DNA from 3 places in the Paenibacillus sp. sgz302114 genome. Region 3 is predicted to be linked to each of the others. Evidence: predicted binding sites of a transcription regulator. Region 3 holds the regulator's gene; each other region holds the start of a gene.
What was found. Region 3 encodes Rex, which represses fermentation and respiration genes when NADH is low (regulators of the CRP and FNR family bind a similar motif). Its sites were predicted from a motif close to TTGTGAAATATTTCACAA; they were not measured.

Region 1 (10,753 bases), on a different contig from region 3:
CCGGCGCTTCTTAATATTTTTCAACGGGCAGATTACTTCAACCATTTCAGATATAATTTAAGGTGATCCGTTTGATGAATTAAATTAATTGGCAATTATGATGGAAGAATATATGACCGAGGTGAATGTAGGATGAAGCGGTTAGAAGAACCCCGTAAAGAAGTAGGAAGAAATGTAACGAGTATCCTGGAAACTATTGATGTGGAAAGCGGCGAACGTTACATCTTGGCCGAGTTCGATTATCTAATAGAGGCACCTAATTGGACTCGCGACGGTAAGCATCTCATCTATAATAGCTTGGGACGGCTTTATACATTCAACATCGGTACGGGTGAAAGCACGATCATCGAATCGGGTTTCGCCATTCATTGTAATAACGACCATGTACTTTCACCAGATAACTCGCATGTAGCAGTCAGCCATCATACCCACGAGGATGGTCAATCCCGTATTTATATTTTCCCCTTGCAGGGCGGCAATCCGGTGCTTGTCACGCCGATGGCTCCTAGCTATTTGCATGGCTGGTCACCGGACGGAACCACGCTTACTTATTGCGCCGAACGGGACGGTGAATACGATATTTACGCCATTCCCGTAAACGGAGGCATCGAAACGCAATTAACGCATACTGCTGGACTTAATGATGGGCCTGAATATTCACCGGACGGCAAGCACATTTGGTTCAATTCCGTACGCACAGGTCTTATGCAGGTATGGCGCATGAATGCCAATGGCAGCGAACAGATACAGATGACATATGATGAGAGCAACAGCTGGTTTCCACATATCTCTCCAGATGGAGAGAAGGTCGCCTATATTACATATCGCAAAGGTGATGTCGAACCCGGTGATCATCCCCCCAACAAGGAAGTAGAAATCCGCATCATGCCTAGCTCAGGCGGTGAATTCCGTACGCTTGTTAAGCTTTTCGGAGGACAGGGAACCATTAACGTCAATTCCTGGTCTCCCGATAGCAAGCGATTGGCATTCGTTAGCTATAGGATGAATGAGTGATATTGTTCGAAAAGATGTAACAATGGGTGAGCTACTTATTAACATCCCTAATTCGTGTTATCATGTATAATAAAGCGATAACTCAGTCAAAATCAATGGACTATCTTGGAGGGAATTCCCATTAATAAACATGCAATGGATATGTTGAAGAAAACGAGCCGTACTTTTTATATACCGATCAGTAAATTGGATGGAGCGTTGAAAGATGCAGTCGCATCTGCTTATTTATGTATGCGCGCGCTTGATGAAATCGAAGATCATGAAGAGATTCCCGTACAATTGAAGGTGAGTCTGTTAAGCGGGATCCACGAGGCATTCAACTCCCCGCAAGTCATCGAAGCCACTCAAAAGTTGTTGGCGCCTTATCGTGAGGTATTGCCAGCAGTTTCAATGCAGCTTGATGAATGGGCGATTCTGTGTCCTCCTACCGCAGCTCCGATTGTTTTTCGCTACATAAGTAAAATGGCGCTGCAAATGACCGATTGGGTTCAGAACGGATGGAGTATTCATACGGAAGAAGACTTGGACCACTATACGTACAGTGTAGCCGGTATGGTTGGCGAAATGCTGTCCGAGCTTTGGATGTGGAATGACGGAACGATATCCGATCAAGTCAAGTCCGTTTCCTTCGGAAGAGGACTACAGGCCGTTAATATCATCCGCAACCGAGACGAGGATCTTAAGCGCGGTGTGGATTTCTTCCCGGATGGCTGGGATCTCAAGGACATGTTGAAGTACACACGCCGTAATTTGGAAATCGCCGATTCCTACATTGAAGATTTGAAAAAAGGACCGGCATTGAAATTTTGCAAAATCCCATTAGCTTTAGCCCATGCTACAGTGAATCTCATCTCCGTAGGCGGAGGCAAGTTAACGAGAGATACCGTTTTGAAAATTGTAAATCACATTAATTAATTGATTGAACGAACAACCCGGTCGGATTATTAAGTCGATTAAGGACACCTGTATGGTGTCTCCAGGCGATCGATGTTAATTTGACGCAAGCAGCGCACGACGACACCTGATCCGGAACCGCCAGTGATGCCAAACTTCCCAGCGGATGTCTGGTGTTCCGGTCATACAGAGAGAAGCATAACGATGTCGTGGACGGCATAGACTGCTTCAGGAGAAGCCGAGCTTTAGACGTTAATCGCATAATGAGCTAACTTGGTGCAAATAAACCCGACCTGAAAAGGTCGGGTTTATTGTTTTATAATCAACTGCTGCTGTCATACTTCTTCTTGTAGTGTCCATGCCCGTATTTCGAATGCTGTGAAGAGTAGTAATTTCCTTTCTTGTTGCCGCTGCCACTGGACTGGTGACCGTACTGACCGTGCTGGCCATAATGCTTTTTGCCACTCAGAGAGCTTAATAGCCTCCTAAGAAGGTGTCTTATCATAAGGGTTCCTCCTTTTTTTTGGTGAAAGCGCTTGAGACTTACTTACCCACTAATACGTATTTACAAGTATCATGTTTCATTTTGTGTACCCATTTGATGGGAGGGAATCGGATGCTAAATGCGTGGTGGCGGCAATGGAGACGCGACTGGCTGGATTTTCCACTGCGCCAAGGCTCGGTCTGGTCGGGCAGGTACCGGATTGAGCAATTCCTTGGCATGGGCAGCTATGGCCAAGCGTATCGCTGTACCGATCTGACGACTGGAGCAGCCGTCCTAATGAAGCGCGCAAAACCAAGCAAACAGAAATTCGCTCGGATGATGCTAAAACAGGAGAGCGAGATTCTCCGGCAGCTCGATCATCCGCAAATTCCTAAATGGCTGAATTATGTCGTGAAGCGGAAAGAAGAAGTGCTCATCATGGAGCTTGTGGAGGTTGGTAGCCTCGCTTATGCGATCATGGAGCAGGGACGGATATATAGCGAGCGGGAAGCTCTGATTCTAATCCTGCAATTATTGCGTCCGATACGATACATGCACGAAGCCGGATTTATTCATCGGGACGTTCGTATCCCCAATGTGCTGGCCTATAAGGAGCGTATTTATTTGATTGACTTTGGCTTAGCCTGTCGCATCAATGAAGAGTCATTAAGCGATATATACGATGAGCAGGACGGCGGTAGAGAACGAAAGGGATTCACGGACAGCTGGGGGCCTGTGAAGAATCGGATGCGGGGCCCTAATCCGGCCAGTGATTTGTATGGCCTCGGCCACCTCTTCCTGTTCTTGATATACGCTGGCTATACGCGTAATGAAGGGCAAAAGGAGCTATCTTGGGAGGAGGAGTTGGAGCTTAACCCGAAGGTAGTAGCTTTCGTGCAAGGTCTGCTTGCAGGCAAGCTGCGTACGGCTGCTGAATGTGAGCAAGTGCTGGGAGATGTGTTGACATCGATTGGGACTATCGTTTAACCTTTTTCCTGAATTTATATAAGAATTTGGACAGTTTGTCCACTGCGGTCACGTTGGTATATGCACGTTTGAGCCTTTGTAGGCGTTTAGAATGGAAGAGAGCAAGCCGGGGAATCTTTCTTCTAGATCAGCCGATCGAATGGTCAAGAAACGCTGGGTTCCCTGAACGCGAACTTGAACGACCCCTGCTTCGCGCAGTGTGCGAACATGGTGGGACAACGTTGATTTCACGACGTTGGCATCGATGCCGCCGCAAGTACTTTCCCCCATTTTGCTGATTTCTGCAACAATCGATAATCGGATGGGATCACTAAGCGCGTAGAGGATGGACGAGAGATGAATATCAGCTTTGTCCGGGTGAAATAGTATCTTCAGGATGGTTTCCTCCTTGTTGAGATGTAGTGATTGCATTTTACCATACCCCATGCTATATTTCTATTGTTCGATAACAATCGAATTATATGCAATTATGCGTGGAAATGTATGTTACAAATGAAGTCAAAATAGAAAAAACAATTGGAGTGGAGGAACAACCATGACAAATCAAAATACCAAGCAAGCAACGAACTCGCATTCTGTTGAAGCATTGTTCAAGCCTTTCTCAGTAGGTAATCTCAGCTTAGCTAACCGGATCGTAATGGCTCCGATGACGCGAGCATTCTCACCTGGTGGTGTACCTGGACAGGACGTAGTGGATTATTACCGTAGACGTGCGGAGAATGGCGTTGGCTTGATCATTACGGAAGGCACGCTGATCAATCATCCAGCAGCAACCGACAATCCCAATATCCCTAACTTTCATGGAGAAGACGCGCTTGCAGGTTGGAAACGTGTCGCTGACGCGGTGCACGAAGCGGGAGGGCGTATCGTGCCGCAGCTCTGGCATGTCGGAATGACCCGTCCGAACGGTTCGCTCCCTCATCCTGAAGCGCCGTCGATAGGACCTTCAGGACTCAATCTAATGGGTGAACAAGTGAATGAACCGATGACGCAAGCGGAAATCGATCAAGTCGTACAAGCTTTCGCACAAGCGGCAGCCGATGCCAAACGGATTGGCTTCGACGGTATCGAGCTTCACGGTGCCCACGGTTACCTGATTGACCAATTCCTCTGGGAGAAAACGAATCAACGCACGGATAAATACGGTGGCGATTTAAAGGCGCGAACTCGATTTGCCGTCGAGGTCATCGAAGCTTGCCGCCGCTCAGTAGGCCATGACTTCCCGATCATCATTCGATTGTCGCAATGGAAATCGTCCGAATATACGGCCAAACTTGCTGCTACGCCTGAACTGCTCGGTCAATTGCTCGCTCCTCTCGTAGAAGCAGGCGTGGATATATTCCACTGCTCGACTCGCAGGTTCTGGGAACCCGAGTTCGAAGGATCTAGCTTGAATTTCGCAGGATGGGTGAAAGAGTTAACGGGCAAGCCTACGATCACTGTAGGGTCCGTCGGTCTCGATGATGAATTCATGGGCTCCTTCAGAGGAAAGAGCGCAGGAACGTCCGACATCAACGAGCTGCTTAAGCGATTAGAGCAGAACGAGTTCGATCTCGTCGCTATAGGACGTGCCCTGTTGGTGGATCCTGCTTGGGCTGAGAAGGTTCGGGGCGAACGATTCGATGAACTCCTTCCATTTTCCGCTGACGCATTGAAGCGTTTGTACTAATTTGACTCCTTGAAAACTCAGAGTAAAAAGAGATGACACTTCAGTCATCTCTTTTTTTGCTTTTGTAGCAAGCTAACTCAAATGAAAATTCGTGCTAAATCGGGAGGAATAGATGCGGAAAAACAAGACCTAATTGATGGCGTTTTCATTTTGTACAGTGCCTCTAGTCTCTGAGTTTTCTACGCTGGCAATATTTTCTCGCGTGATTAATTATTTTTATTGGTACAATAAAAAAAATTTTATAATTAATCTATAGTCTAGACGAGCAAAAAGCAGTACAGTAGAGAAAGAAAAAAGGTTGCTTTCATCTTCAAAATGTCTTGTGATTTATTTCACACTCCCTCATTTTTTTGCGTTGGAATGCTTTACCGCGTTGCACGTTTAATGGGATTAAGTCTGCTTTGCCATCATCGGCAGGCAGGGGGTTCATCTTGTATGATGATCGCAGCTGAGTGACTACATCTGAAGGAGGCAATACAATGAGTGAAACAATGGTAAAGGATTTGGAGCAGCAGGAAGCCGTATCGGCACTAGCGAAATCGGATGTGCTTGATCAACTGCTGAAGCCTGAAGTACAAGAAGCGCTGACGCAATTGGTGGACCAACTGCCGAAGCTGTCCGAAATGATGAGCTTGATGACGAAAACGTACGAACTTGCACAAAAGGTTGCTTCCGACCGCGTCCTGATCCAAGACACAGTGGGTGGCATTCAAGAAGTCGTCAAACCGCTGACAGAGAAAGTGAAAGGCTACGCTTCCGCTGCGATTGAAGCAAGCGACCGCGCGGAAAGCAGCGAGAACGTAATCGGTTTGTTTGGCATGATCAAGCTTCTGAAAGATCCGGAGCTGCAAAAGATGCTTCGTTTCAGCCAAGCGTACCTTGATATTTTGGGCGAAAGAAAGAAATAGTATCATCATACTAAGCGAAGCACGGAGGATGAGATCCCATGAAAAAAGAAATTTTGATTCTAGGCGGCGGCTACGGCGGTTTGCTGAGCGCGCTGTCAGCACGCCAGCATCTGACGACTGAAGAAGCGGGCATCACGATCATTAACCGCGTCGGCTCCCACCAAATCATTACGGAGCTTCACCGTCTTGCAGCAGGCAACGTTGCTGAGAAAGCTGTTGCATTGCCGCTCGCGAAACTGCTAAAAGGCAAATCCATCAACATCGTCGTCGGCGAAGTGCAAACGATCGACGTTGAAGGCAAGAAAGTCGCTTTGAACGACGGCTCCTCGTACGGTTACGATAATCTGGTGCTTGCGCTGGGTAGCGAAACAAACTACTTCGGCATTCCTGGATTGCAAGAAAACAGCCTGACGCTGAAATCCGTCGTTGACGCTAACCGCGTATTTAATCACGTGAAAGACCGTGTCAAAGCTTATGCTACAAGCAAAAACAAAGCAGACGCTACATTCGTTATCGGTGGCGGCGGCTTGTCCGGCGTAGAACTCGTCGGCGAGCTTGCAGATGAGCTTCCGGGCATCTGTCGCGAATTCGGCGTCAACTTCTCGGATATTTCGATCTCGCTGGTTGAAGCAATGCCTTCGATCCTGCCTATCTTCTCCCCTGAGCTGATCCAGCGCGCGGTTACTAGCCTGGAAGCACGCGGCGTAGAATTCCTGACAGGTCTTGCGATTACAGAAGTGAGTGGCAACATCGTTACGCTCAAAGACGGCAGAACGATCGAGACAAACACTCTTGTATGGACAGGCGGCGTTCAAGGCAGCCCGCTCGTTGGCAACTGTGGCATCGAAGTGAACCGCGGCCGTGCAACGGTCAACGAGTTCCTTCAATCCACATCGCATCCTGAAGTTTCCTTGGCTGGCGACTGCGCAGTTGTATTCACTGCGGAAGGCCGTCCATACCCGCCGACTGCCCAACTGGCATGGCAAATGGGCGAGCTTGTAGGCGCGAACATCGCAGCATCCTACAAAGGCGCTGCAATGGGTACGTTCAACCCGGTATTCTCCGGAACGCTAGCAAGCCTTGGCCGTAAAGACGGCATCGGCGTCATCGGCGAGAGCGGCATCGTAATGAAAGGCACGCCTGCTTCCTTGATGAAGAAAGCAAGTAACGCCCGTTACCTGTCGCACATCAACGGTTTGTTCTCGCTCGCATACTAAGCTTAAGCAGCTTGAACCTGCTCGGCATATAAGCAAGGCAACAGCCCCGGCTCATCATGAGTTTGGGCTGTTTGTTTGGGAAAATATACCGTGCAACTTTCTTGATCCGATCGCGTCCATAAGGTCATCTCAAACGAACGAGGAAACTTACTCAATGAATAACAAATGGCTGTATGGTACAGCGATCGCGGTTGCTGCCGCAATTACCGCAATTTCCGTCCACGGATCGGCGTCGGATCGTGTTGCAAGCATGGAGTTACATAATGACGGTTTCGATGTTCAAGCCGATATTCACATCGTCGATGAGCTTTTAAAGAAGCATTTTCCGCATTCGGCGGACTACCATGGACCTAGCTTCGAAAACTTCGGCACGATGTACATCGATAACGAAGCGAATCAGTACGTGTTTCTATTGGACGATATCGGCACAGAGAAGGCTCAATATTTCATTCGGGATTTGAAGTCGAAGCTCGGCACCCATGTCGTGATTAAGCAAGCGAGGTATCCTTACAAGAAGCTGAGGGTCATTCAAGCCGAAATCGGGAAAACCTATGAGAAGCAACACGTGTTGGAAAGCGTGGCCGTGGATATCATCCATCAAAAAGTGAAGGTAAAAGGGAACTTTACGGAGGAGATGGCACATTCGATCTTTCGGAAGTATGGAGCGGATGCGGTCGATATCGAGATTTACGATCCTGGGGCTATCGCGAAGGATCAGAGCCGTTTCGAGCCGAGCTTGCCCGAACCGGTGCAGCAGGTCGGCGGTCCGAATGACAAGTTATATTGGCCGCCTAATGGTCTTCTATTCGTTGACGAGAAAGAAGCAAAAGCGTTGGACGATACGGTGTATGCGAAGACAGGCTTTCCTCGATACAACGGGAAGTTGCTAGAAAGTTTCGGGCTCTATACGCAAGTAGGGGGACAGGCGTTGCCTGAGGGCAATCTCGTATTCGGTATCAACAGGCTTCCAGATGGGATAAAAACGCGGATCCGCGTGACGGAACTCGAACCGTATCCATCGCTGAAGCCGCTTCGCGAAATTTCTGACGAAACATTCGGTAAACCACACGGCATGAAAGTGAAATTCCCTGATCGCAGAAACACCATTTATGCCTTGCGGCTCGAATTGTTAAACGCAGCCGGAGAAACCATGGACGGGAAAATGAGCATATACGCCTTCCCTGCGGACGAGATCAATGCCAGAATGGAAGCGGATCGCAAAACATACAAGCCGTCGGACACGGTGAAGATCATGCTGACGAATTGGGGGCCGACTTCGCTGAGTTATGGTTCATGGTTCGGGGTGCAGACATTGGATTTTGGAGAGTGGAAGTGGCTGAACGGTGGTCAAGCCTTCACTTCGGAAATGAGAGGGCTTGGTCCGGATGAAGAGACCGGGGAGAAATTTTCGCTGCAGTGGTTAAGCCTCGATCCTGGCCAATACCGGATCGTTAAAACGTTCGGCGCCGGTACGAAGAGCGCAGTTCTTGCCGCGCCGTTCGAGGTCCTAGCGGAATAAAGCCATAATAAGAACCCACAGAACCCTTCGTAAGAAGGGTTTTTGTATATACAATATGCGCAGCAAGTCCTGATGCCCGTATCTCCGTTTGGTAGATCTAGTAGTGGATCGCGTTAATGACCGTTAAATAGGAAAATGTTGGTTTTCATTTTTCTCTTTAATGGGATATGAATTTTAAGTAAGTACTTGTCTTGTTCGGGCAGCTGCCGGATGGCATCGTGCGGGCGTTTTTGGATACGAGCGGCTTCCACTTATCGAGGTTGCCAGCACCTCTTCCAGAGCTGGTGCCGGGAGACGGCCATTATTTGTGCACAGTCGCCGCTCAAGGGCATCGTCGCTTGGTCAAGCCAATTCGGCCGGGAATCCGACATGGCATGGCTATAACAGTGAACCTCCAGCTGATGATCGCTAACGCGTTTGAGAATCCGCTGGAACAGTATTCGCCAGCCTGTCACCGGAAAATCCGCCGAATATACGATAACTACGGTTATCCACTGAGCCGGCAGATTCGCACCAAGATAATGGCGGATGTGGTCTATGTGGCAATGAAGCCGCTGGAATGGTTCTTTCTGCTCGTGCTGTATACAGTCGACATCCGCCCAGAAGACCGGATTCAAATCCAATACAGCGGTTTAGGTAAAAAAAAGCCGAGCATACACCGGATTGATGTAGGGTTGTGGAGGTCTATGACCCAAGCGTTCTGGAAAGCCAGAAGGTTGGGGAATTGAGCTCCATAATGGACACTTTATTTGGGGTTAACAACAATGAACAGGCTGCCGAAGCAATAAGCCGGCAGCCTGTTCTGCTAACTGGAGCGTACAGGACACGTTACCGATCGAGGGATAGAAGTTGCTTCGCCACGATGTAGCCCGACCCTCCATTGATGCCGTGGCCTGGCCATGTGGCAGCGCCAAGCATATATAGATTCGCGATTTCTGACCGGTGACCTGGCTGTGAAGGCAACGGTCTGAATAAGTAGCTCTGCATGAAGTCGTGAGATCCGCCATACGGATCACCAGGTCCGGAATTGGGGTTGAAACGGGCAATGGTGTCAGGCGTGACGACGGACTTGCCAATAATAGCATCCGGAATGTTCGGAATGTGCTTACCTACAATGGCGATAACACGCTCAGCGAATTGCTCGGTTAGTTCCTGTGTCCACGTTCCATCTCCGACGTCAATCTGATCAGCAGCATCACCACGGGGACGGCAAGGAACCTCAAGTACCTGGACCCGCATGATCGCTTTGCCGACTGGAGCTCGGCTCGGATCAAGGTTGGTCGGGCAATCGACCGTAAAAGTCGGTTTAGCCGGCAGAAGATCCGCCATCCCTTGTGCAATGGCTAGGGTGAAGCCGTCGAGCCCATCGGTCAGATGCGGCTGGCCCACTCTAGCAAACCTCGGATCTGGCCATTTCGGCGCTTCTTTCAGTGCCAGATGGATCTGAACACAGCCTCTTCCATAGCGGTATCGTTTGGCTTGGCTGCGAATGCCGGAGCTGACTGGCGCATCCGCCAGGAGCGATAGATACAACTGGTCAGGACCAGTGGAGGCGATGACAGCATGTTTAGCGTGGTATTCCTCGCCTTCTGCTGTACGCACGGCGACAGCCTTGCCGTTATTGACGATAATCCGCTCAGCATTAGTACCCGTTATGATCGTACCGCCTTGGTCCTGCACTAACCGAGTCAATGCCAGAGCAAGCTGTTCACTACCTCCTTCGGGTATAGGCATCCCGCCGCCCATAAGCGCCATCGTCGTAAGAGGCACCCATATACCGCTGCCGATTTCATCCGGAGTCCGTCCCAGATGAGTGACCCACGATGCCAGCATCGAACGCATGGCGGGAGACCGGAAATCTCGAACCACATTACGGGCGGTGGAAAAGAGGGATGCGGCGAATGCCGTGTAGCTTTTGCCCCCAGTTCGTTGATCATACAATAGATTCTGAATAATATGGGAACCTTTCGAACCTGACAGGTCTAGAGAAAACAAATCGAACACGTTCCCCGCATATGGTGCGAATTCTTCAAACATACGTCCTAACACAGCGCCGTCTCC
Region 2 (10,753 bases), on a different contig from region 3:
CTGCAGGTTCATGCGTGACATCGAGATAGACGAAGGTCGACTTCGTCGCTTCGATCTCGCTAAGTATCGCGCGCGCGACCACGTCACGCGGCGCAAGCTCAAGCTGCTCATGGTATTTCTCCATGAACCGCTCGCCTCTTATATTGCGCAGTATGGCACCTTCTCCGCGAACTGCCTCCGAAATGAGGAAGCGCGGCGCCCCTGGATAGCAGAGTGAAGTCGGATGAAACTGAATAAACTCGACATCTTGTATGTAAGCGCCCGCCCGGTAAGCCATGGCAATGCCGTCAGCGGTAGCAATCTCCGGATTTGTCGTATAACGGTATAGCTGCCCCGCACCACCGGAGCAAAGAATAGTCGCTTTGCCACGCACGAACAATCGTTGTCCGTCCGGCTTCTGAACAAGCGCTCCACAACAAACACCGTTATCTGTAATCAAATCAATGACAAAGTGGTCATCCCAAACGCTAATTCTAGGATTAGCCATCGCCTTCTCTGACAGAGCACGGACAATCTCGAAGCCCGTCGCATCACCGTTGGCATGTAAGATACGGCGCTGGCTGTGCGCCCCTTCCTTCGTCAGTGCGAACTCGCCATTCTCCTGGTCGAATTGCGTGCCCATGCGAATGAGATCCTGTACGCCCTGCGGTCCTTCGTGCACGAGCGCATCCACCGCTTCATTGGAACAAAGGCCCGCACCTGCAATCAGCGTATCTTGACGGTGATAAGCAGGCGAGTCATCCTCTGAGAACACTGCGGCAATGCCGCCTTGCGCGTACCGTGTGTTGCTGTCCATGAGGGACTTCTTCGTAATCATTAGGACGTCATTCGTTTCGCTTGCTTTGATTGCGGTAAAAAGACCGGCAATGCCGGCCCCGATCACAATGACGTCTTTATGAATGACTGGCAGCCCTTCCAACTGGGTATCAACTAAATAACGTGGAATCATAATGGCAGCTATCCTCTCTGCGGTTTGTGCGGAAAGAGAGTAGCGCATGCTACTTCACTTGTAACATGCGCTCCAGGGATAAACGGGCTTTGCTTGCGACTTCTTCCGGAACGTAAATTTGCGGCTGCATCGTTTCCAGACATTTAACAAGCTTCTTCAAGTTGTTTACTTTCATGTTCGGGCAAACCAAATATTTCGTTGCAAAATGGAATGTCTTGTTCGGGCTGTCGAGACGCAGCTGATAACCAGTTCCGTCTTCCGTACCGACGATGAATTCCTGGCAATCGGATTCTTTGCAATATTTAATAATAGCGGTTGTACTGCCAACGAAATCGCCAAGCTCCACAACTTCAGGACGGCATTCCGGGTGAACGACGAACTGGGCGTTCGGGTACTTCGCTTTCATTTCTTCAACATCTTTAACGGTCAACATGTCATGCGTGTTGCAGTAGCCTTCCCAGAGAATCATCTTCTTGTCGGTCTTCTGCTGCACATAGTGACCAAGATTCTTATCCGGTACCCAGATGATCTCATCGGCATCGACCGAGTTTACGACACGCACCGCATTCGCCGAAGTACAGCAAATATCCGTCTCTGCTTTAACATCCGCCGACGAGTTGATGTACGTGACTACCTTCGCGTTCGGGTGCTGCGCCTTCAGCTTGCGCAAGCCGTCAACATTGACCATGTCCGCCATCGGACAGCCGGCACGCTCATCGGGAATGATAACCGTCTTGTTCGGTGCCAAAATCTTCGCGCTCTCGCCCATAAAATGAACGCCACAGAACACGATGACATCTGCATCTGTCTCGGCTGCTTTCTGTGCAAGCAGGAACGAGTCGCCGCGGAAATCCGCCACCTCTTGAATTTCATCTCGCTGATAATAATGTGCAAGTATAATTGCGTTACGCTCTTTCTTCAGTTGCATCAAACGTTCCCGCAGTTCGCGGTTTTGCTCTGCTTTCCGCTCGAGAGCCAATGCTTCCATGGTAAATTCCCCTCTTTTCACTAACTTTGTGAACAGATGCACAAACTTGGTTGTTCGTTCACCTAATTTATTGAGAATAACAGTAAATCTGCACGGCTTTCTTCTGTAGTTTGCCCATGCATTCTGCCCCTTGATTCGCGCTTACTTTATTAGTAATTAACATTTAATTTACACAAGGTATGGTATGCTGTCAACCAACTGCAAATGGCACCCACCGCCCTCTAAAGGCAAGAGACTCCGTTTCAAGGAGAAATAGCAGCACAGCAGGATAATACCTATTCTTTTCGTAAAATATCACAGCTACTTTAAAAAAAGAAAAGCTGCCCGCGCAGTTGCCTGCTTGCGGACAGCTTTTGCCTGTTATTCTTACGATTGTGGCGGTGTTCCCGAGCCGTCATCGTCCTTGTTTCCATTATCCGAATCAAGCGCCGGCGGTGTAATCTCGCCAGCTTCCTTCGAGCCAATGCGTACCTTCACGCCGCCGATTGTATCGATAATCGGTTCAGCTTTCGGCTCCATCACAGCAGATGAAGTGCTCTCACCCTCGCCGCCTTCCACAGAACCGCCCTCAATGAGACGTTTGATCTGCTCAAGCTCGAGTGTTTCTTCAGTGAGAAGCGTCTGTGCAATAAGATGCATTTCTTTGCTCTTCTCCGTAAGAACCTTCTTCGCACGTGCATAACAGGATTGGATGATGTTCTGCATCTCTTGATCAATCTCGTATGCGATCGAATCGGAATAATTCTGCTCATGTCCGATATCGCGGCCGAGGAACACTTGACCTTGCGAGCTGCTGCCGAACTGCATCGGTCCAAGCTTCTCGCTCATTCCGTATTCCATAATCATGGCACGGACGATGCTCGTCGCTTGTTTGAAGTCGCTGTATGCACCAGTACCGATCTCACCGATGTAGATTTCCTCGGCTACACGACCGGCAAGGAGACCCGTTACTTTATCGAGCAATTCCTGCTTCGTCGTCAGCATGCGGTCGCCATCTTTAGGAAGCATGATGACATATCCGCCTGCGCGTCCGCGCGGGATAATCGTTACTTTGTGTACTTGGTCGGCATGCTCCAGGAAGTAGCCCGCAATCGTGTGACCTGCTTCGTGGTAAGCAACAATCCGTTTCTCGCGGTCGCTGATAACGCGGCTGCGCTTCTCTGTACCAACGATAACGCGGTCAATCGCTTCGTCAACCTCGACCATTGCAATATCTCTCTTATTGCGGCGAGCGGCAAGAAGTGCTGCTTCGTTCAGCAGGTTCTCGAGATCCGCGCCTGTAAAGCCTGTTGTACGCTTTGCAATGACATCAAGCTTCACGTCTTTAGCAAACGGCTTGTTGCGTGCATGTACTTTCAGTACCGCTTCGCGGCCTTTCACGTCTGGGCGGTCAACCGTAATTTGACGGTCGAAACGGCCTGGACGGAGCAAGGCAGGGTCAAGAATGTCAGGGCGGTTCGTAGCAGCAACGATGATGATCCCTTCGTTCGCACCGAAGCCGTCCATTTCAACGAGGAGTTGGTTGAGCGTTTGTTCGCGCTCATCATGCCCGCCGCCTAGACCTGCGCCACGCTGACGGCCAACTGCGTCGATCTCGTCGATAAAGATAATACAAGGTGCGTTCTTCTTCGCATTCTCAAACAAGTCACGAACACGGGAAGCACCGACACCGACGAACATCTCAACGAAGTCCGAACCGGAAATGCTGAAGAACGGAACGCCTGCTTCGCCTGCAACAGCACGCGCAAGCAATGTTTTACCGGTACCCGGAGGACCTACGAGCAGTACCCCTTTCGGAATACGCGCACCGACAGCCGCAAACTTGCGTGGATCCTTCAAGAACTCAACAACCTCAACGAGCTCTTGCTTCTCTTCGTCAGCACCCGCAACATCCTCGAATGTTACGCGCTTCTTCTCTTCATTATAAAGACGGGCACGGCTCTTGCCGAAGTTCATCACTTTGCCGCCGCCGCCCTGCGCCTGATTAATCAGGAAGAAGAACAGAATGAAGATAATGACAAACGGGATAATGGATGTCAAGAAGGTGAGCCAGATGCTTTGGCCTTCCATAGGCTTAACTTCCATCTTAAAGCCATTCGTCGACTGTGCGTCAGTTATTTCTTTGACGACATATTCCTCAACGCTGGTATGTGTGTAGAATTGGGCTGAATCCGCCTTTTCCGGTTTGGTCTTGTATTCACCGGTAATTAGATAGGAGTAATTGTCAAATTGCAGCTCCAGCTGGTTGATGTTGTTGCTCGCCAGCTCTTTTCTAAATTGATCGTAAGTGATTTCTGTGGTGGAGTCATTTTGGCTGCTAATAAATTGGAAGATCCCGACGGTCACCAAAAAAATAATCAAATAAAAGCCAGTATTACGGATGATCCGATTCATCCCCTACCTCCTCTCAAGACGCGAAAAAATAAGATGACCTTGCACGAGAGGCTCCCACGGTAGGTGGGAGCCCGTCATACATGGCGAGCCTGCAACTTCCGGTTACTTCTCGTAAACCTCGGGCTTCAGGATGCCGATAATCGGCAAGTTGCGGTATCGCTCCGCATAATCCAGCCCATAGCCGACGACGAATGCGTCTGGCAGTACAAACCCTTTATAGTCCGCATCCAATTCCACTTTGCGGCCGGACGGCTTATCAAACAGCGTCACAAGCGTGATGGACTTGGAATTGCGGCGCTCCAGCACATCAATGAGATAGCTGAGTGTAAGACCACTGTCGATAATATCTTCGACAATAATTACATCTCGGCCCTGCACGGATGTGTCGAGGTCCTTTATGATTTTGACTACACCGCTTGTTTTCGTCGATGCGCCATAGCTCGACACCGCCATAAAGTCGATTTCCAGCGGGATCGTAACGGTCTTAACCAAATCAGCCATAAAAATAAAAGCGCCTTTAAGCACGCAGATTACGAGCGGATTGCGACCTTCAAACTCACGGCTGAGCGTGTCACCAAGCTCTTGAACCTTCTGCTGAATTTGGTTTGCGTCGTAAAGCACTTCTTGAATGTCGTTCAGCAACTAAGGGACCTCCTAAATGTATCTTGCCTATACTTATGAATGGATTGCAGCATCTTATTCAAGGCGCCTGAAGCTTACGGCAATTCCGACATCGTCCTGAGCGTCATGCGAATGACGCGGCTTGTCGATTCTTGCACCTGCGCATGTCTTGATCTTCGAATGCCCGGTATCCAAAGTACGAAGCCGTTGGCGTCGACAACGAGCGGCAACACGTCACGGCGTGACGGAGCGATGCGTTCATCGACGAACATATCTTGTACCTTTTTGGTACCATTTAAACCAAGCACTTGCATTCGGTCACCCGGGATGCGATTTCGTACAGTGAGCGGGTAATGAAGGGCTTCGGCGTCGAATAACGCTTCTAGCCGGCTGGCTGGCATTGATGCCTCTGGCGCAGCGATCTCTTCAAGGGCAAGCTCACACTCTGACTCAGGCAGAGGAAGTACAGCTGTGCCTTCCGGGACAACATATGCGTATCCGCCTTGTCCGGATGACATCCCTGACTGATCTTGGCGGATAAAGATGAGATTGTCATACTCACGCAGAAACTTTGCACCGCTGCCAACATCGAAGCTCCACGTCGATGCTGCGCCATCTGTGGCCGCAAGCCTGATCGTTTCTACGCTATCGAATGAAGTGGTTTCCGTTTCCAAGCCAATATAACTCAATATTAGTTTAATCAATCTCCTTTGTAAAGCGACATGCAAGCCAAGCAGCGCTTTGCGGTTTAATTGGCATCCATCGCGCAGCTTCGTCGTATAGCGCTCAAATACCGCCCTTGTTTCTTGCTCCAGCCAGTCATCCTCGACCGCTGCAAGCTCCGACAGCCGAACGAGCGACTGGGAGATCTGGGGGTTAAACGACGCTAAATACGGCAGTACCTCTAACCGGACGACGTTACGAGTATAGTACTTCTGTCCGTTGCTGCTATCGTGGCTGTAAGGCACCGCCCACTGTTCACAGTAGCGCAGGATGTCTGCCTTGTATGTACGCAAAAGAGGACGAATAAGTTCCACGTTTTTTTCGGATCGTTTCATCGCCATGCCAGCAAGGCCTCCTGGGCCTGTTCCGCGCATCATGCGCATGAGCACCGTCTCCGCCTGGTCATCGGCGTGATGGGCAAGCGCAATGCGCGCTGCCCCGTAATCGGCGGCCACTTGATGCAAGAACGCATAGCGCTTCTCCCGCGCCGCCGACTGTGCGTTCATTCGTGTTTCTTCTATATAAGCAGGCAAATCGAACAACACCGTTTCACAAGCAATGCCAAGCGCTGCCGCGTACTGCCGGACAGACTCAGCCTCCTTCGCCGACTCCTCCCCGCGGAAGCCATGGTCGACATGTGCGGCCACTAAAGTGAGGCGCTCTGGTACTTCGAGCTTGTAAAGCATATGGAGCAGCGCCATTGAATCTGGCCCGCCGGATACAGCGACAACGACCGTGTCCCCCGGATGCCATAGCTGCTCCTGCCGGGCTAATGCAAGCAGACCGCTCGACCAATCATCCACACCTAACACGCCTAAACTCATCCCCTCTTCTCTCTTACGGCCCTGTTCGCAGCAGGAAGTAAATAGTCGTCGCGAGTACCGCCGCTGACAAGGCGAACAAGCCCTTCAGCCAGCTCGGCGCGGGCGCCGATGCCTTGGTCGGCGCACCCGCCTTGTGCATCCACAGCTGCCAAGCGGCAGCGGCTTCGCGGGCGCTCGCGAACTCGCCGTAGAGCGCCTTGCGCAGCCATCCGCTCAGCGGCTTCAGAGCGGCGCTCGTAGCAGCGAGCTTCGCCAGCTCATCCGGCGTCCGTGTCTGAGGCAGCAGCCCGGACGACAGCTGCGCTAAGCGTCGTCCCTCCTGCAGCTGCAGGCAGAGGACGGCAAAGGAGAACAGATCGTAGCGCGCATCGGCGATGCGCGATCCGGCATTCCAATAGCCGCGGTCGTAGATCTCCGTAAACTGCCGCACTCCTTTGCCGAAAGCCGTCGCGCCGCCATAATCGACAAGCTCCGGACGGCCGTAATCCGCGACAAGTACATTCTCGATCTTCAGATCGCAGAACGACCAGCCCCCTTCATGCAGCTCCGCAAGCTTACCGAGCAAGTTATAGAGCACAACGGGAAACCACTCCTTACCCTGCGCCTGCAGGTAGTCCGAAAGTGTCTTCCCTTTAATATAACGCATCACATAGAAAGGATATTCCTTTCCGTCTGCAGCGCGATAATCATCCACATCGACAAGGAATAGGCCTTGTCCTACGCCTGCGCCACGTTTCTGCTTCTGCTTATAGATCGATTGCAGCGCATTAACCTCAGACTGCAAATCAACCGCATCGGACCCGAGCTTCAGCGCATAGTAATACTTCGCTCGCTCAACCAAGAACACTTTACCATTGGCGCCTTCGCCAAGCGGTCTCTCGACGCGGTAGCTGCTTTGCTTCCACTTACCGCTAATGATCGAACCGCGAGGCAGGCTCCATTCAAACGACGTAGTCACTCATCATCCCGTCCGTTCCATCATTCTTCCTATTACCATAATCGGCTTTTTGGTAAAAATCAATGACATGCAGCAGCGCCGGACCGGTTGGCGTCGTTCCGCGCATCTGTAAACGCGGGAAGATCGAGTGAATGCCATTCATATTGCTCGTCCAATCAAGGTCCTGCTTGCAGTCCTCACCATAAGCCGAGCCTGGAAAATGAAATACAGCCATCTCGCTCTTGCCTTGCCGTGATTGCAGACTGAGCGCAAGATCGCGAATTGCTTCCTCTACGGCTTGCAGCTTCGGCTTCATGCTGGCGCTCGCATCGATGAGCAGCGCAACGCGCAGACTGCTCGTCTCGGTCAAGTCGTCGATGACGCGCACCACTTCGCCACGTTTCTCCGGCGGCAGCTCCTCGATCGACGAGTGCCCAAGCACCTGCTTCAGCTCACGCGATACCGCATTTTGAATCGTCTGCACGACCGTCTTGCGCGTCATCATCTGCACCGTCTGCGACAATTGGCGTGTATGCGATAATCGGCTTAGGCCTCCGCCAGCACGGGCAATCTCCTCAATCTCCGATGAGCCGAACTCACCAAGATCTCCATGATCAATTACCCCGACGACGTTAACCGTAATCTGGGCAGCATACGCCTGCGCCGCTGCCACGACTGGACTTACTCCGACGTTGGAGCAGCCGTCCGTTATCAATAGAATTTGCTTCATCGTTCATTCCTCCAAAACCCTGGAATCTACTGCTAGTACTAGCTCTATCAGCATTGCCACTTTTGAGAGGCGATAACCCTTAAATAAACGCAAAAAAGCCTGCCGCTAGCAGGCAGGCTTCTTCCTATTGGCTCTATTATTGGTCGTTCACCAGGGAGGGTCTTCGCTTAAACTGCTGGGAGCGCCTGACTCGCTTGCGGGCTTTCCGGCGGGACATCGGCTCGCGGGACATCAGCATCTCCGCACGCTTCCGAGCATCCACCTTTTGCGCAGGCCGCTTACCCGCGCTCCGCCCTTTCGACTCAGCCCTGTTTAGACCCATTGCGGCCCCAGCTCCAACTTCAGTTCCTGTTTTAGCTCCTGCTCTCGCTACTGCTACTGCTCCGGTTCCCACTCCAGCCACAGCCACAGCCACAACCTCAGCTCCAGCTCCAGCTCCAGCTCCAGCTCTGATTCTCGCTTCAGCCACATCTTCAACTACAACGCCAACAATATATCTACTCATCAATCAGCTCACCGTCCTTGGACGCTCGACCGTAGGTCTCCCCGGCCAGCGGAATGTAGCCCACTCGGGCTGATGCTTGTCCACCTTCGCAACGACAACCGTCATATCATCCACAATGTCGCCTTTGTGGTATCGCACTACGGTATCCAGCAGCGCGTCCGCAATTTCTTGAGGCTGATCGGACCTGATCTCCTGGATCACTCGTTTCATCCACATCTCCTTATTCACCGCATGGCCCGGCGCGTCATAAATGCCGTCAGTCATCATAATGAGCGTATCCCCCGGGTGCAGCTGCACGCGGATCAAGTCTATGTCAATGTCCTGCAAGATGCCTACCGGCAAATTGTTGGCCGTGATCGGGATCACTTCGTTACCGCGCTTGATAAAGCTCGGCGTTGACCCGATTTTCATAAAAGTCGTCTTCGCACTGTACATGTCGATGAGCGCTACATCGACTGTCGCGAATATTTCGTCAGATGAACGAAGCAGCAGGACGGAATTCACCGACTTGATGGCCAGCTTCTCATCCATACCCGACTGCAGCAGCTGCTGCAGGATGGTCAGAGCGGTGCTGCTCTCCTGCTTGGCCCTCTCGCCATTGCCCATTCCATCGCTGATTGCGACAGCAAACTTGCCATTGCCCAGCTCAACGGTGCTGAAGCTGTCTCCCGACAGCAAATCACCGCCCTTGGCGAGACCGGCGACGCCAGTCTCCACCTCATACGCTTTGGCCGTACCGAAGACGACGATGGCTGCGCCCTTCTCCGGATAATTCTCTGACATCACGGCGATCGGTTCGCCGAGAATGTCAGTCAGCATCGGCGCTATAATTTTCCGGCATTCATCATAGCCCCGGCCGAACGTATGGTACACTTCGATTTCGACGTTTCCCTCCTCCAAATTAATAATTTCAATGCCCTGTATGGATAAACCGAGCCCTTCCAGCGCTTCCCGGATTTGTTCTTCCTGCATGTGCAGCTGCTGTCCTTCCCGCTTAATCTCGCGGGCCAAGTCCTCCATGACTTGAGAGACGCCAAAGAGCTGCTCGGCGACGAGCTGACGCGATTCGTTCAGCTGCTTTCTCCAATGTTGATCATGCTGATACAGCTCATACTGCTGCTGCATGACACTCAGTACCTGAGGTGTCTTAATACAGTGTGTGCTCCATTCGCGGGGCACCTCTTTCGGCGTGGTGCGGCGTCCTTCCTGGACCGCGGTCATCATGCCCGTCATCATTTTGTACGTCTCATAAAACTTCCCCTCCCAGCAAAGCTCCCTCCGGTGACACGAGTCGCAGGTTCGGTCAGCAACCACGTTCATAAAGTGATTGACTGCTGCATCACGCTTCTCCTTCTCATCCGTTTGTCCCTCGCCAGCGATGGTACCGAACTGCCCAAAACTGCGGGATAGCTGGCGAAACACCTCCGAGAACTGGGAGACACGCTGTGCCGTGACATCCCGTACCCTTCTGGCATATTCATGCTGTGATTTTACATGCTCCTGTGTGCCAGGCACGTATTTAGAGATAATCCGAATCATAGATTTCGGTGTCAGCATCAGCATTGTCGCTGCAATGACCGACTCCCATGTGGAAGCCATCACATCAGTCTGATTGCCAACATAGATGGTAAGAATGGAGGAGCCAAGCAGCATCCCGAAGGCCACCGCAGCCTTACCGCCCTCCCGCAGCAGTCCAGCAAGCAGCCCAGCGAACGCGAGCAAACTCATCTGTACGATTGCGCCCGTATCAGCGAGGCTCAAGATGAGCCCTGCCACGACGCCGACCGATGCGCCAAGCGGGGCGCCTCCGACTAAGGCAAAGAGCAGCAGCATATATCGTGACAAGATATGCTCGATGGAGAGGCCATAAGCTAACCAGCCGACAGCGCCTGTCATGACTGAGGCAAGCATAATCATGAGGCAGATAATTTCCTCATTCTTCAGCGCCGACGTCTTCTTCGTTAACGTCAGTACCGGAACCGCCTGAACGAAGACGAGCGTAAGCACGAATCCGAGCGACGCTTCTACACCGACCATCATCAGCTCATACCAGCCCAGCTTGTCCGCAATGACATTGTCGAA
Region 3 (10,753 bases):
TTCCGCCGCTGCGCCGCCAAGCGCAACTATGATTTGACCCTCTAGAAACTCTTTCGTATACAGATACTTATCTTGCTGCGGATTATGACGCACATAACCGAGTGCCTGTCCGCGAGGTAATAATGCAACCTGTGATACGCTGCCCGGACGGACAACCTCCGCCGCAATCGCATGGCCAAGCTCATGCAGCGCGACACGCTCACGCTCTTCCTTGGTCGCTTCACGGTCTGTGCGCTCACCCATCATCACTTTATCGATCGCCATCGACAGGTGACGCTGGCTGATCGCCTCGCTGTCTTCACGCATCGCATAGATCGCCGCTTCGTTCATGACGCTCTCTAGCTGCGCGCCTGAGAAGCCGAACGACTCTTCTGCAATCTTTTCCAGGTTCACTTCCGTAAGATCAAGCGGTTTATTCTTCGCATGGATGTTCAAGATATGAGAGCGGCCTTTCTTATCCGGCAAGTCTACCGAAATATGACGGTCGAATCGGCCAGGACGAAGCAGCGCGCTATCGAGCATTTCCTTGCGGTTCGTTGCACCAATGAGCAGAATACGCGGCGTATCCGACGTATGAATGCCGTCAAGCTCAGTTAGCAGCTGGTTCAGCGTCTGGTCATACTCGCGCTGTTGGCCGCCGTCACGCTTACCGCCAATAACATCAATTTCGTCGATGAAGATAACCGCACTGCTCTTGTTCTGCTTCGCCGCTTTCTGCCTTGCTTCCTTGAACAGATCACGGATACGGCTAGCGCCGACACCGACATACATCTCCACAAATTCAGAACCGGATGCGCCAAGGTAGATCGAATCCGTATATTGTGCCGCCGCCTTCGCAAGCAGCGTCTTGCCTGTTCCCGGAGGGCCAGTCAGCAGAATGCCTTTGAGCGGACGAATACCGAACTTCGAGATCTGATCAACCTTCACGAGAAAATCAAGCGCTTCGACAAGCTCCTGCTTCGCCCGTTCTTGCCCGCCGATCTGATCGAACGACATCGGCTTCGTTGGCCGCGTCTTCGTTCTGCGCTCGCCGCCTACCGTTGCCAAGTGACCGCGTGATCTTGCCATATAGAGCAAACCGCCTACAATCGCGCCTAGAAGCACAATCGGAATCGTATTCACGCCCATAATAAATTGCAAAAATAAGAGAAAGACCGGCACGAAGCCGATCACGATTTCCTTGCCATACTGTTTAAACATTAGGCCACGCTCCCATCTTGTTCGGTGTGCGGGGTAGAACAACATACTTCACGGATGTATCGTCTTTCAGCGTAATGTATACGTTGGAATCATCCATCTCCGAAGTCGCCGTAACGGCCGGGAACTTCGTGTGGGCTTCCTCAATTGCTTGCGGAATCGAACCATACTCGCGGTGGTCCATCGCTTGCGCGACATCGAACAGCATCGTCGCCCATACATCTTCAAGCTGCTTAGATGGCTTCGAATCTCCGATATTCAGCTTCAATTCACGATCGCCAATGATGTTCTCGCCTTCAGTTGCAATATGATCGTATACATCGCGGATGTTAGCATCCCGGTCTAGCTTCATATCTATCGTAACGGTGTTCCGGTTAATAACAGGTGTCGATTCAATAACGCCGGGCGTCCCTGCAACTATTCGTTCTAGCGGCTTTACAGCTGCCACGCTATGATAAGTAAACCAGCCGCCAACTAACACACCAGCCGAAATAACAGCGGTCAGGACTGCAGGCATCAAACGGATTTTCATAGCAAAAAGCCCCCTTTGCTTCTACTGATTGCAATACTTTCGTCTATCGTCAACTGCTATACGAAAGTATATCACAACCTGTTTAACCAGGGGGCGTGTAATAATAGGGAACTATGGCTTAACTTGCTGACACTGCTGTTTGCTTACAGTGATGGCAATTAACGTGTCGGCAGCTTGTACGATACGATGAAGGAACCGTCTCTGAACCGGTAGAACTCATAGAAATGTGTTTCTTCGCCCGCTTGATTGCGCTCATAGAAAACTTCCCATACAGGTTCTCCGCCGAACAAACCGAGCTTAATATGTTCAATTAATGCATCGGGTTTGCTTTGCATGAAGCTATCCTGGATCTCCGCTTTCGTCTTGCCTTGATCTGCGCGAAGTGTAATCGATTCCTCTTTCTTCAGCCAGACGTATGTAATGTCGTTGTTGTGGTCTTTGCCTTTGACCACCCACACCGGCTCATCCCACACGTAGTGATAAGAGCTGTCGACACTGCTCAGACTTCCGACCTGCATCGCTTGTTCTTCCGCACTTCGCTCTTCTTCCCATACCGGAGACTGAACGGAGCGGTAATAGACGTTAAGCGCTGTTAAAATAACAAGAATCGAGAGCGACACGAGTAGAACCCAGCGCCACGGCGTCATGACTGACGGTCGTCTTGATCGATTGGCACGCATTAGCTTGATAACAGCCTTTCGAAGCAGGCTTGCGCTTCAGCACGGATTTGTGCTTCGTCTAACAATACGCAATCTCCATTCTTCACGACCTGAACGCCGTCTACCCAAACATGCACAACGTCACGGCCCGAGCCGGAATAGACAAGGTGCGAAACAATTTCCGTCTGCGGATAGAAATGCGGCTGCTCGATATTAATCGCGATAAAGTCGGCTTTCATGCCTTCCTTCAGCATGCCGATTCGCTCTTCCTGCCAAATCGCGCGAGCGCCGTAAACCGTGCCAAGCTTGAGCGCTTCCCAAGCCGGAACTGCTGTCGGATCGCCGGAGATGCCTTTGTGAATAAGCGCTGCCAGGCGAATCTCGTCGAATAGATCGAGATTATTGTTGCTTGCCGCGCTGTCTGTGCCAAGCGATACGGTAACTCCGGCTTTCAGCATGTCAGGCACGCGAGCAATACCGCTCGCCAGCTTGAGGTTGCTTGCCGGATTATGCGATACGCTTACGCCGCGCTCAGCAAGCAGCGCGATCTCTTCATCCGTCAGATGCACCGCATGCGCGACAAGGGACTGACGGGAGAAGAAGCCAAGCTTGTCCAGATGCTCGACTGGCCGGCATCCGTAATCATTCACGTTCTGCTGCACTTCAGCAGCAGATTCGGACATATGCGTATGAAGCGGCACGTCCAGCTCATGTGCGGCTTCTACGATACGCTTGATGTAATCCGGCGGACATGTGTACGGCGCGTGTGGAGACAGCATCGTGCGGATCCGCCCGTTAGCTCGTCCGTTCCAGTCCTGCACGAACTGCTTCGCTTCATTCAGCTTCGCTTCCTGCACATCCGGCGGACATAGTCCAATGACACCGCGAGTCAGCAGTCCGCGCATACCGGATTGCTCAACGACTTCAGCGACGATGTGCATCCGGTCGTACATATCGACGAATGTCGTCGTACCGGACTTCAGCATCTCCGTAACGGCAAGCGCTGTTCCCCAGCGGCAATCTTCATCGGTATATTTGCCTTCCATCGGCCACATCTTCTGCTCTAGCCATACTTGCAGATTCTCATCATCCGAATAGCCGCGAAGCAGCGACATCGCCGCATGACCATGCGTATTAATAAGGCCTGGCATGAACACAAGACCTTTACCATTTATCCGTTCTGCGCCTTCCGGTTCTGGATCCGGCGCTTGCTCGCTCAAATATAGAATCGTATCGCCTTCGATGACCATATGGCCTTTCAGCACTGGACGCTGCTCGTCCATCGTAACGAAACTGCCATTCTCAATCCACAGTCGTTTCATCTTCTTCCTTGTCCCCTTCTTCGTCCAAATAATAAGCGAGGCTCATGAGCTCCGTTGTAAAGTTCGCATAGTGTATGCGTACACGCTCCTGCACTCGGAGAATGGTCGGCGCAAAATTCAATATCCCGTCAACGCCTGCTTCGACGAACTTATCCGCAACATTCTGCGCTTCCGGCGCCGGTACAGTAATGATGCCGATTCGGATATTCCGCTCCGCAATGGTCTCCTTGAGCTTCTCCATCGGAAGCACGGTCAGCCCGTTAATCGACGCGCCAACCATCGAAGGATGGACGTCGAACACAGCCGTAATCTTCATATTATCCTTCAAAAACGTATTATAATTGCACAGCGCTCTGCCAAGGTTTCCGGCGCCGACCAGACCAACGTTCAATGGCTGGTCGAGCTTCAGAATTTGACGGATCTTGTCAATGAGATACGACACATCGTAGCCGATCCCTTTGCGGCCGAAATCACCGAAATAGGCTAGATCCTTGCGAATTTGTGCAGGGTTCAGATCAAGCTTGCTCCCAAGCTCCTGTGAGGATACCGTCTGCACATCGCGCATCGTGAGGTCGTTCAGCACTTGCAAGTAAACCGGTAGCCTGCGAACGACCGCTTCGGATATTTTCATCGGCTTCATGGCGTAACCTCCTGGATCCCTTCTTCACCTTTGGCGAGCCATTCTCGAATTCTCGGCACGATTTGATCCTGATGCATCGTCTCAATCTTCGGTCCTGGCAGCGAGTACAAGAAATATTTGCCGTAATACGTATCAATAATACGAGTATCGTAAATAAGTACGATTCCACGATCATTCCCTGTCCGGACAAGTCGACCGAAGCCTTGCTTGAACCGGATAACGGCTTGCGGAATGGACAGCTTCATGAACGGATTCTGGTTCTGCTCCTGCAGCATCTCCGATTTTGCTTCCACGAGGGGATGGTTTGGCGGCTGGAATGGCAGCCTTACGATCGCAAGCGTCGTGAGCGCATCACCTGGAATATCGACGCCTTCCCAGAAGCTGCTCGTGCCAAGCAGTACGGAAGCATCCTGCTGCGTAAACCTTCGAGTCAGCTTGCTGCGGTTGCTGCTGTCTATCCCCTGCCCGAGCACCTGTATGCTGTGAGCGGTAAGTGCTTCCTTTAACGGATCATACACCTGCTTCAGCATCCGGTAGGAGGTGAATAGGACGAGCATCCGGCCTTTCGTCTCGATCGCGGTCTCTGTTAAAGATTTCACAAGCATTTCGTTGAAAAGCGGATCGCCAGACGCGCCCTTGAGAACTGGGAAATTGCGCGGGATGATCACAAGCGCTTGCTCCCTATAGTTAAATGGCGATGGCAGCTGTACCGTCTTTAGTCTGCCTTCGCGTTCGTCTGCCGTTAATCCAAGCTGCTCGCACGCATACTGGAATGACTTCTGAACCGATAGTGTGGCAGACGTCAGAATGACGCTTTTCTTCACTTCGAAGAAATAAGTCCGAAGCTGGCTGCTCACATCTGACGGGACGGAATATAGCTGTACCGACTTGGCACGGGAGTTGCTATTGCCTTCCATCCAGTAAACCGTATCGGATTTGTCCGCTTTCATAAATTGACGCAGATCATCTCTCGCTCTCGCCAAATCCTTGATCGTACCGCTAAGGTCGGTTACGAGTGCTGTAATCCCGGGATCGTCCATCTCATCCTTGATCGCTGTGAATACTTTATCGAGCGGCCGCACAATTTGGCTCAAATAGCCGTTAATCGCCTCTTCAACGAGCTGAGCATCGGACCACGCTGCAGGAAGCTTCCCTCCTCGCAAGCGCAGCACATATTGGCCGGATTCGGATCCGCCGCTATCAAGCGCTGTGCTCTTCGAACCGTTACCGCTGCCTGTTCCCATCATGGAGTAGAGCATCTCGAACAGCCGGTCCCACTCATCCCGCAAATCGCCGAATACCGGCACGACTTCATCGATCTCCTCGCGCCACTTTTGCGTTTTCTCGATGTTCTCGCTTGCCAGCCTGCTTTTCAGATGTATCAGCTGACCGTTCCGAGCATCCTTGCAAAGTCGAAGCACCGGATGCTGCACCGAGTAGTATGAGACTTGCGTACCTAGATGTTTGCCTGCTACCTCTTCCATGTGATGAGCTTCATCTAGAATGAGATGCTCGTAACCTGGAAGCAATCGATGGTCAGCGCGGATGTCTGTGAACAGCATCGAATGGTTCGTAATAACGACATCGGCGATGTTCGCTTCTTGCTTCGCGCGATGATAATAACAACGCTTGAACCACGGACAGCTTCGATTCAGGCAGGAATCCGCATCGCTTGCGACCGCACTCCAGAAATCCGCGCCGCGATTGCCGAAGTTCAGTTCCTCTTGATCGCCATGCTGTGACTCACTGAGCCAGACGACCATTTGGGACGCAGTAATTCGATCCTCTGCAGGGGAAGTAAAGTCACGCATGTTCACTTTTCCTTCGAACTTGCGCAGGCATAAGTAATTGCCGCGTCCTTTGAAGACGGCGGCTTTGAACGGATATGGCATTACAGCAGCGAGGAGCGGAAGATCGCGAGCCCGAAGCTGTTCCTGCAAGTTAATCGTATGAGTGCTGACGACTATCTTCTTATTGTGCTGGACACCATAGTACAGGGCTGGAATTAAATAGCCGAGAGACTTACCGGTACCCGTTCCCGCTTCAATGAGGAGATGCCGTTCTTCATCCAGCGCATCAATGACTTCCTGAAACATCATGTTTTGCGGCTCACGCTCTTCATAACCCGGAATAATTGCGGCTATTTCCGCTTTAATATGTGCAAGGAATTGTGGGAAGGTCCAATCTGCGACCGATTGGTTGTCTTCATCCGTTCGCGGATGCTCTTCTTCCGTCCAGTCGCCTGCTTTCATGGCAAATTGCCGGAAGTAATGGTACGCATCCAGATCAATGGACGTTACCAACTCTTTGCGCTGCGCTACGAGCCCGATAAACCAGCCAAGATCGTCGATTTCATCGCCAAGCAAGCCGGCAAGCCGCTGCAACGTAAGCAGCGGCATGCCTTCAAGCTTGCGACAGCATTCGGCGAACAGTTCTGCCGTAGCCAGTGCATCGCTGTCTGCGCGGTGATGCGACTCATGTTCGATGCCGAACAGTTCGGTTACAGCACCGAGCTGGTAGGTCGTTAAGGTCGGATAAAGAATGCGAAGCAGATCAATCGTATCAAGCCGTCTGCCGTCAAACGGCATATACCCTGAGCGATCCAGCGCTGCATTCAGAAAACCGGCATCGAAGCTGACGTTGTGCGCGACGAGAACCGCATCATCGAGCAGCGGAATCAATTCGAGCAGCACCTCTTCGAGCTCAGGAGCATCCTGCACCATCGTTTCATCGATGCCAGTCAACTGTGTAATAAACGGCGGTATCGGAATTGTAGGCTTCACAAATGTGCTGTACGTTCGAATGACCGACATTTGTTCATCCAGCAGCACTAGACCAACCTGTATCATTTCATCGCCGGTTCCATGTCCGGTCGTTTCCAAATCCAGTACGGCAAAATTCATCCGAATAAGTTTCCTCTCATCCAAACTAAAACTAAAGTTGGCCGCTCCCGAAAAATAAGGATAAATGCCCGCTGTGCTGCTCGCATGATTTCATATTGGACAGCGGATCTGTAAAGTTCGGATCAGCCTCATGCGCCTTCTCAAAATACCTCGTCGCCTGTTCCAAGTTCATGCGAACCGCTTGGATACACCCTAATGCATTAAGGCCAAGCGCCTTCCATTTCGGATGCTCCGTCACTTCCACGAGCAGCGTAAAGTGGCGCTGCGCTTCATTCCATTCCTGCATATGCATATAGGTCATCCCGAGGAACAGCCTTGCCCGGTTGTCATCCGGCGCCAATCGCACCGCTTCTTCAAAGTGGTTCGACGCTTCACGGAACATAAACAGTTTAAAGTAGCCTTGCCCCTTTGACATCGATTGGCATAAATCAATGGCTGCTTCGTCGTACCCATCGGCACCTGCAGCAGCATGTGAAGCCGATTGCTGTGGTGCAGGAGACTTGCTGGCAACATTGCGTTTGATCGCCGCTGGCGGCTGTGAAATGGTCTTCGGATACCCAAGCGCTTGCGGTGGAGCTGCAAGGTCGTTCTTCTGTACATGCGCTTGTGATTGCGATTCAGCTTGCGATTTCGACTGAGCTTGCGCTACCTGCTGCATCTCGCGGGAATCTGCCATTTTTTCTTCAAACTGAAGCCATTGCTCAATGAAATCGTCGCTGAATTGCTTAAGCGTTGCGAGCTTTTCATCCATCTGCTTACGCTGCATGTCATTTGCACTTGGATAATGAATAATAATATCTTGGAGCATTTCCTGCATTGTAGCAAATACGTGCTTAATCATAGTACGCACCCGCCCTCACGCCGTATTGGTGGTCATAAAGAGTGAATTGTTATGCTCATTCTTTGCGCCGGCGCGTCTTTTCATACTCGTGCCCAACCGTTTCACAACACTGGCATGAGGGGAGGGTGGATGGGATTACATCATTGTGGCGTGAATTTCTTCTCCAAGCACTTGAGACGGCTTATTCGCTGCATCAAGAATAACAACCTTCGGCTTATAAGAACGTGCTTGCTCATCGGTCATTATGCTGTATGCGATAATAATGACATTGTCGCCAGGCTGAACAAGCCGCGCTGCAGCGCCGTTCAAGCAGATGACACCTGAGCCGCGCGGACCTACAATGACGTAAGTTTCCAATCTGGCGCCGTTGTTGTTGTTAACAATTTGCACTTTCTCGTTCGGCAAAAGATCGGCAAGCTCCATCAAGTCTTCATCAATGGTGATGCTACCCACATAATTGAGGTTCGCCTCTGTTACTGTTGCTCTGTGCAGCTTCGATTTCATCATCGTTCTGAACATGTACGCCACCTCCTTGCAGTTCGAATACACGGTTATCAATTAAGCGAGTGCTGCCGAATTTGACAGCAAGCGCGATAATAAGAGTACCTGAGAATTGGGATAAGTCCTGATTCATAGCAATGCTGGATAAGGATGGATAAGTCAAAACTTCGGCATAATCAATGACTGCTAACGGTGCTGTCTCAATGGACGACTGAATACGTTTCGCAAGCTCTTGCGTTGACATTCCTGCCTCTTGGAGCCACGAATCAGCCTCGCGTAACGTCTGAGACAAGACGACCGCTTGCTGCCGCTGCTCCTCGTTCAGGTACACGTTGCGCGAGCTCATCGCAAGTCCATCTGCTTCGCGTACCGTTTCGCAGCGGACGATCTTTATTTGAATGTTCAGATCATGGACCATTTGTTCAATAACGGCAACCTGCTGAGCATCCTTCATTCCGAAGTAAGCATGGGTAGGCTGGACGAGGTTGAACAGCTTACTGACAACCGTTCCAACTCCGTCAAAATGTCCCGGTCTTGAAGCGCCGCACAGTCGGTCCGTCACATCGCTGATCAGCACACGGGTTAGCGGTTTCGTCGGATACATTTCCTGAACCGATGGCATAAATAGAATATCTATTCCGTTCTTCTCAGCAATTGCCGCATCTCGCTCAATATCCCTTGGATACCGGTCAAAATCTTCATTCGGTCCGAATTGAAGCGGGTTAACGAAGACGGACAATACGTTGAAATCGCATTCTTCGTCTGCGCGCCGCATGAGACTGGCATGCCCCTCGTGCAGGAAGCCCATCGTCGGCACAAGCCCGATTCGACCATCCGGCGACAGCTTGCGCTGCTCGGCTAGGTGCTGTCGCAGCTCTCCAATCGTCGTACAACGAATCACGATACGCCGCCTCCTTTGGTTGGCTGCTGCTGTTCTTGCTCGCTTGTCGCCGCTACTTTACTCGCGCTGCCGCTGCCATATAGATTGTGCAGAATCTCCTGCTCCATTGGGAACGCATGCTCTTGCTGCGGAAACTCCCGTTCTTTCACATCTTTGACATACGAACCGATCGCGTTCCGAATCGTCGTGCCAATGTCGGCGTACGTCTTCACCATGCGCTTTGCCTGATAAGGAGATGCATATTGCAAAATATCATGATACACAAGTACTTGCCCGTCACAGCCACGGCCTGCGCCTATTCCGATGGTCGGGATCGACAGCGCCGACGTAATCGCTTCGGCAAGCGGCTCTGTAACAAGCTCTAGCACGATGGAGAATGCGCCGGCCGCTTCAAGCGCCTTCGCATCATCAATGAGCTTCCGGGCTTCGGCTTCAAGCTTACCTTGTACCTTGTAGCCGCCAAGCTGATGCACGGATTGAGGCGTTAAGCCGATATGCCCCATAACCGGAATGCCGGCTCTGACACATGCCGCTACTTCCTCTGCGATCTCTGCGCCGCCTTCCATCTTGACGGCATGCGCTCCGCCTTCTTGCAGAAGTCTTGCGGCATTGCGAAGTGTCGTTTCCTTGCCGAGATGATACGTCATGAACGGCATGTCTGTGATGATAAATGTATGTGCAGCACCGCGAGCTACCGCTCGTGTGTGGTAGACCATATCGTCTAATGTGACTGGAATTGTCGTATCGTACCCGAGTACGACGTTGCCGAGCGAATCACCGACCAGAATAACATCAATGCCGGCCTCCTCGGCGAGCTTTGCTGCGGGGTAATCGTAGGCGGTTAGCATGGAAATTGGCTCGCCGCTTTGCTTCATCTTCTTAAGCTTCGTAATAGTCAACGGTTGTTTCATTGCTCCGTCCTCCTTACAGATTGGATTTGTCGAACTCCGATTATGGTCGCGATTGCCTACCTAAAGCTTTCACGATCGTAAGGAGTCCTATGTGATCAACACAAAAAAACCTTCTAGCCGCCGCTAAAAAGGTTCCAATCCATAAAGGAACGTGTTGCTGCCATAAATTCATATAGCTTCCTTCTGTCTCGGTCCCTACGGCTCAGAGCAGAATGCGTGACGTGAATGGACACAGATTACATTGCCGCATGCTGAAAACTCCACTTGCTGGTGCAGTTCGCATTTGAGTAGCGATACCGCCCTTAAACGGAGCATGACTAGTAAGGCGAGTATACCAAAAAAATGG

Region 1: a site for Rex is predicted at 5,369-5,386, ahead of AC0LWF_RS13620 (DUF1641 domain-containing protein). Genes of this name have one in related genera too.
Region 2: a site for Rex is predicted at 1,964-1,981, ahead of nadA (quinolinate synthase NadA). Genes of this name have one in related genera too.

What each region holds. Positions count from the first base shown of each region.
Region 1 is NZ_JBVYOI010000004.1:322,219-332,971, forward strand. Features, by position in the region: gene AC0LWF_RS13590 (TolB family protein) at 133-1,014, shown strand; gene AC0LWF_RS13595 (squalene/phytoene synthase family protein) at 1,150-1,929, shown strand; gene AC0LWF_RS13600 (hypothetical protein) at 2,231-2,413, opposite strand; gene AC0LWF_RS13605 (serine/threonine protein kinase) at 2,525-3,379, shown strand; gene AC0LWF_RS13610 (ArsR/SmtB family transcription factor) at 3,428-3,790, opposite strand; gene AC0LWF_RS13615 (NADH:flavin oxidoreductase) at 3,915-5,048, shown strand; gene AC0LWF_RS13620 (DUF1641 domain-containing protein) at 5,528-5,956, shown strand; gene AC0LWF_RS13625 (NAD(P)/FAD-dependent oxidoreductase) at 5,995-7,173, shown strand; gene AC0LWF_RS13630 (immunoglobulin-like domain-containing protein) at 7,328-8,692, shown strand; gene AC0LWF_RS13635 (DUF6688 domain-containing protein) at 8,884-9,420, shown strand; gene AC0LWF_RS13640 (phytoene desaturase family protein) at 9,521-10,753, opposite strand, start outside.
Region 2 is NZ_JBVYOI010000018.1:45,262-56,014, reverse strand. Features, by position in the region: gene nadB (L-aspartate oxidase) at 1-949, opposite strand, end outside; gene nadA (quinolinate synthase NadA) at 999-1,937, opposite strand; gene ftsH (ATP-dependent zinc metalloprotease FtsH) at 2,304-4,331, opposite strand; gene hpt (hypoxanthine phosphoribosyltransferase) at 4,434-4,973, opposite strand; gene tilS (tRNA lysidine(34) synthetase TilS) at 5,048-6,499, opposite strand; gene AC0LWF_RS25740 (protein kinase domain-containing protein) at 6,513-7,457, opposite strand; gene AC0LWF_RS25735 (vWA domain-containing protein) at 7,441-8,166, opposite strand; gene spoIIE (stage II sporulation protein E) at 8,675-10,753, opposite strand, start outside.
Region 3 is NZ_JBVYOI010000003.1:135,625-146,377, forward strand. Features, by position in the region: gene AC0LWF_RS09720 (AAA family ATPase) at 1-1,200, opposite strand, end outside; gene AC0LWF_RS09725 (hypothetical protein) at 1,193-1,729, opposite strand; gene AC0LWF_RS09730 (cell wall elongation regulator TseB-like domain-containing protein) at 1,888-2,409, opposite strand; gene AC0LWF_RS09735 (amidohydrolase family protein) at 2,409-3,710, opposite strand; gene AC0LWF_RS09740 (redox-sensing transcriptional repressor Rex) at 3,691-4,350, opposite strand; gene dinG (ATP-dependent DNA helicase DinG) at 4,347-7,277, opposite strand; gene AC0LWF_RS09750 (tetratricopeptide repeat protein) at 7,285-8,094, opposite strand; gene panD (aspartate 1-decarboxylase) at 8,230-8,613, opposite strand; gene panC (pantoate--beta-alanine ligase) at 8,540-9,496, opposite strand; gene panB (3-methyl-2-oxobutanoate hydroxymethyltransferase) at 9,493-10,407, opposite strand.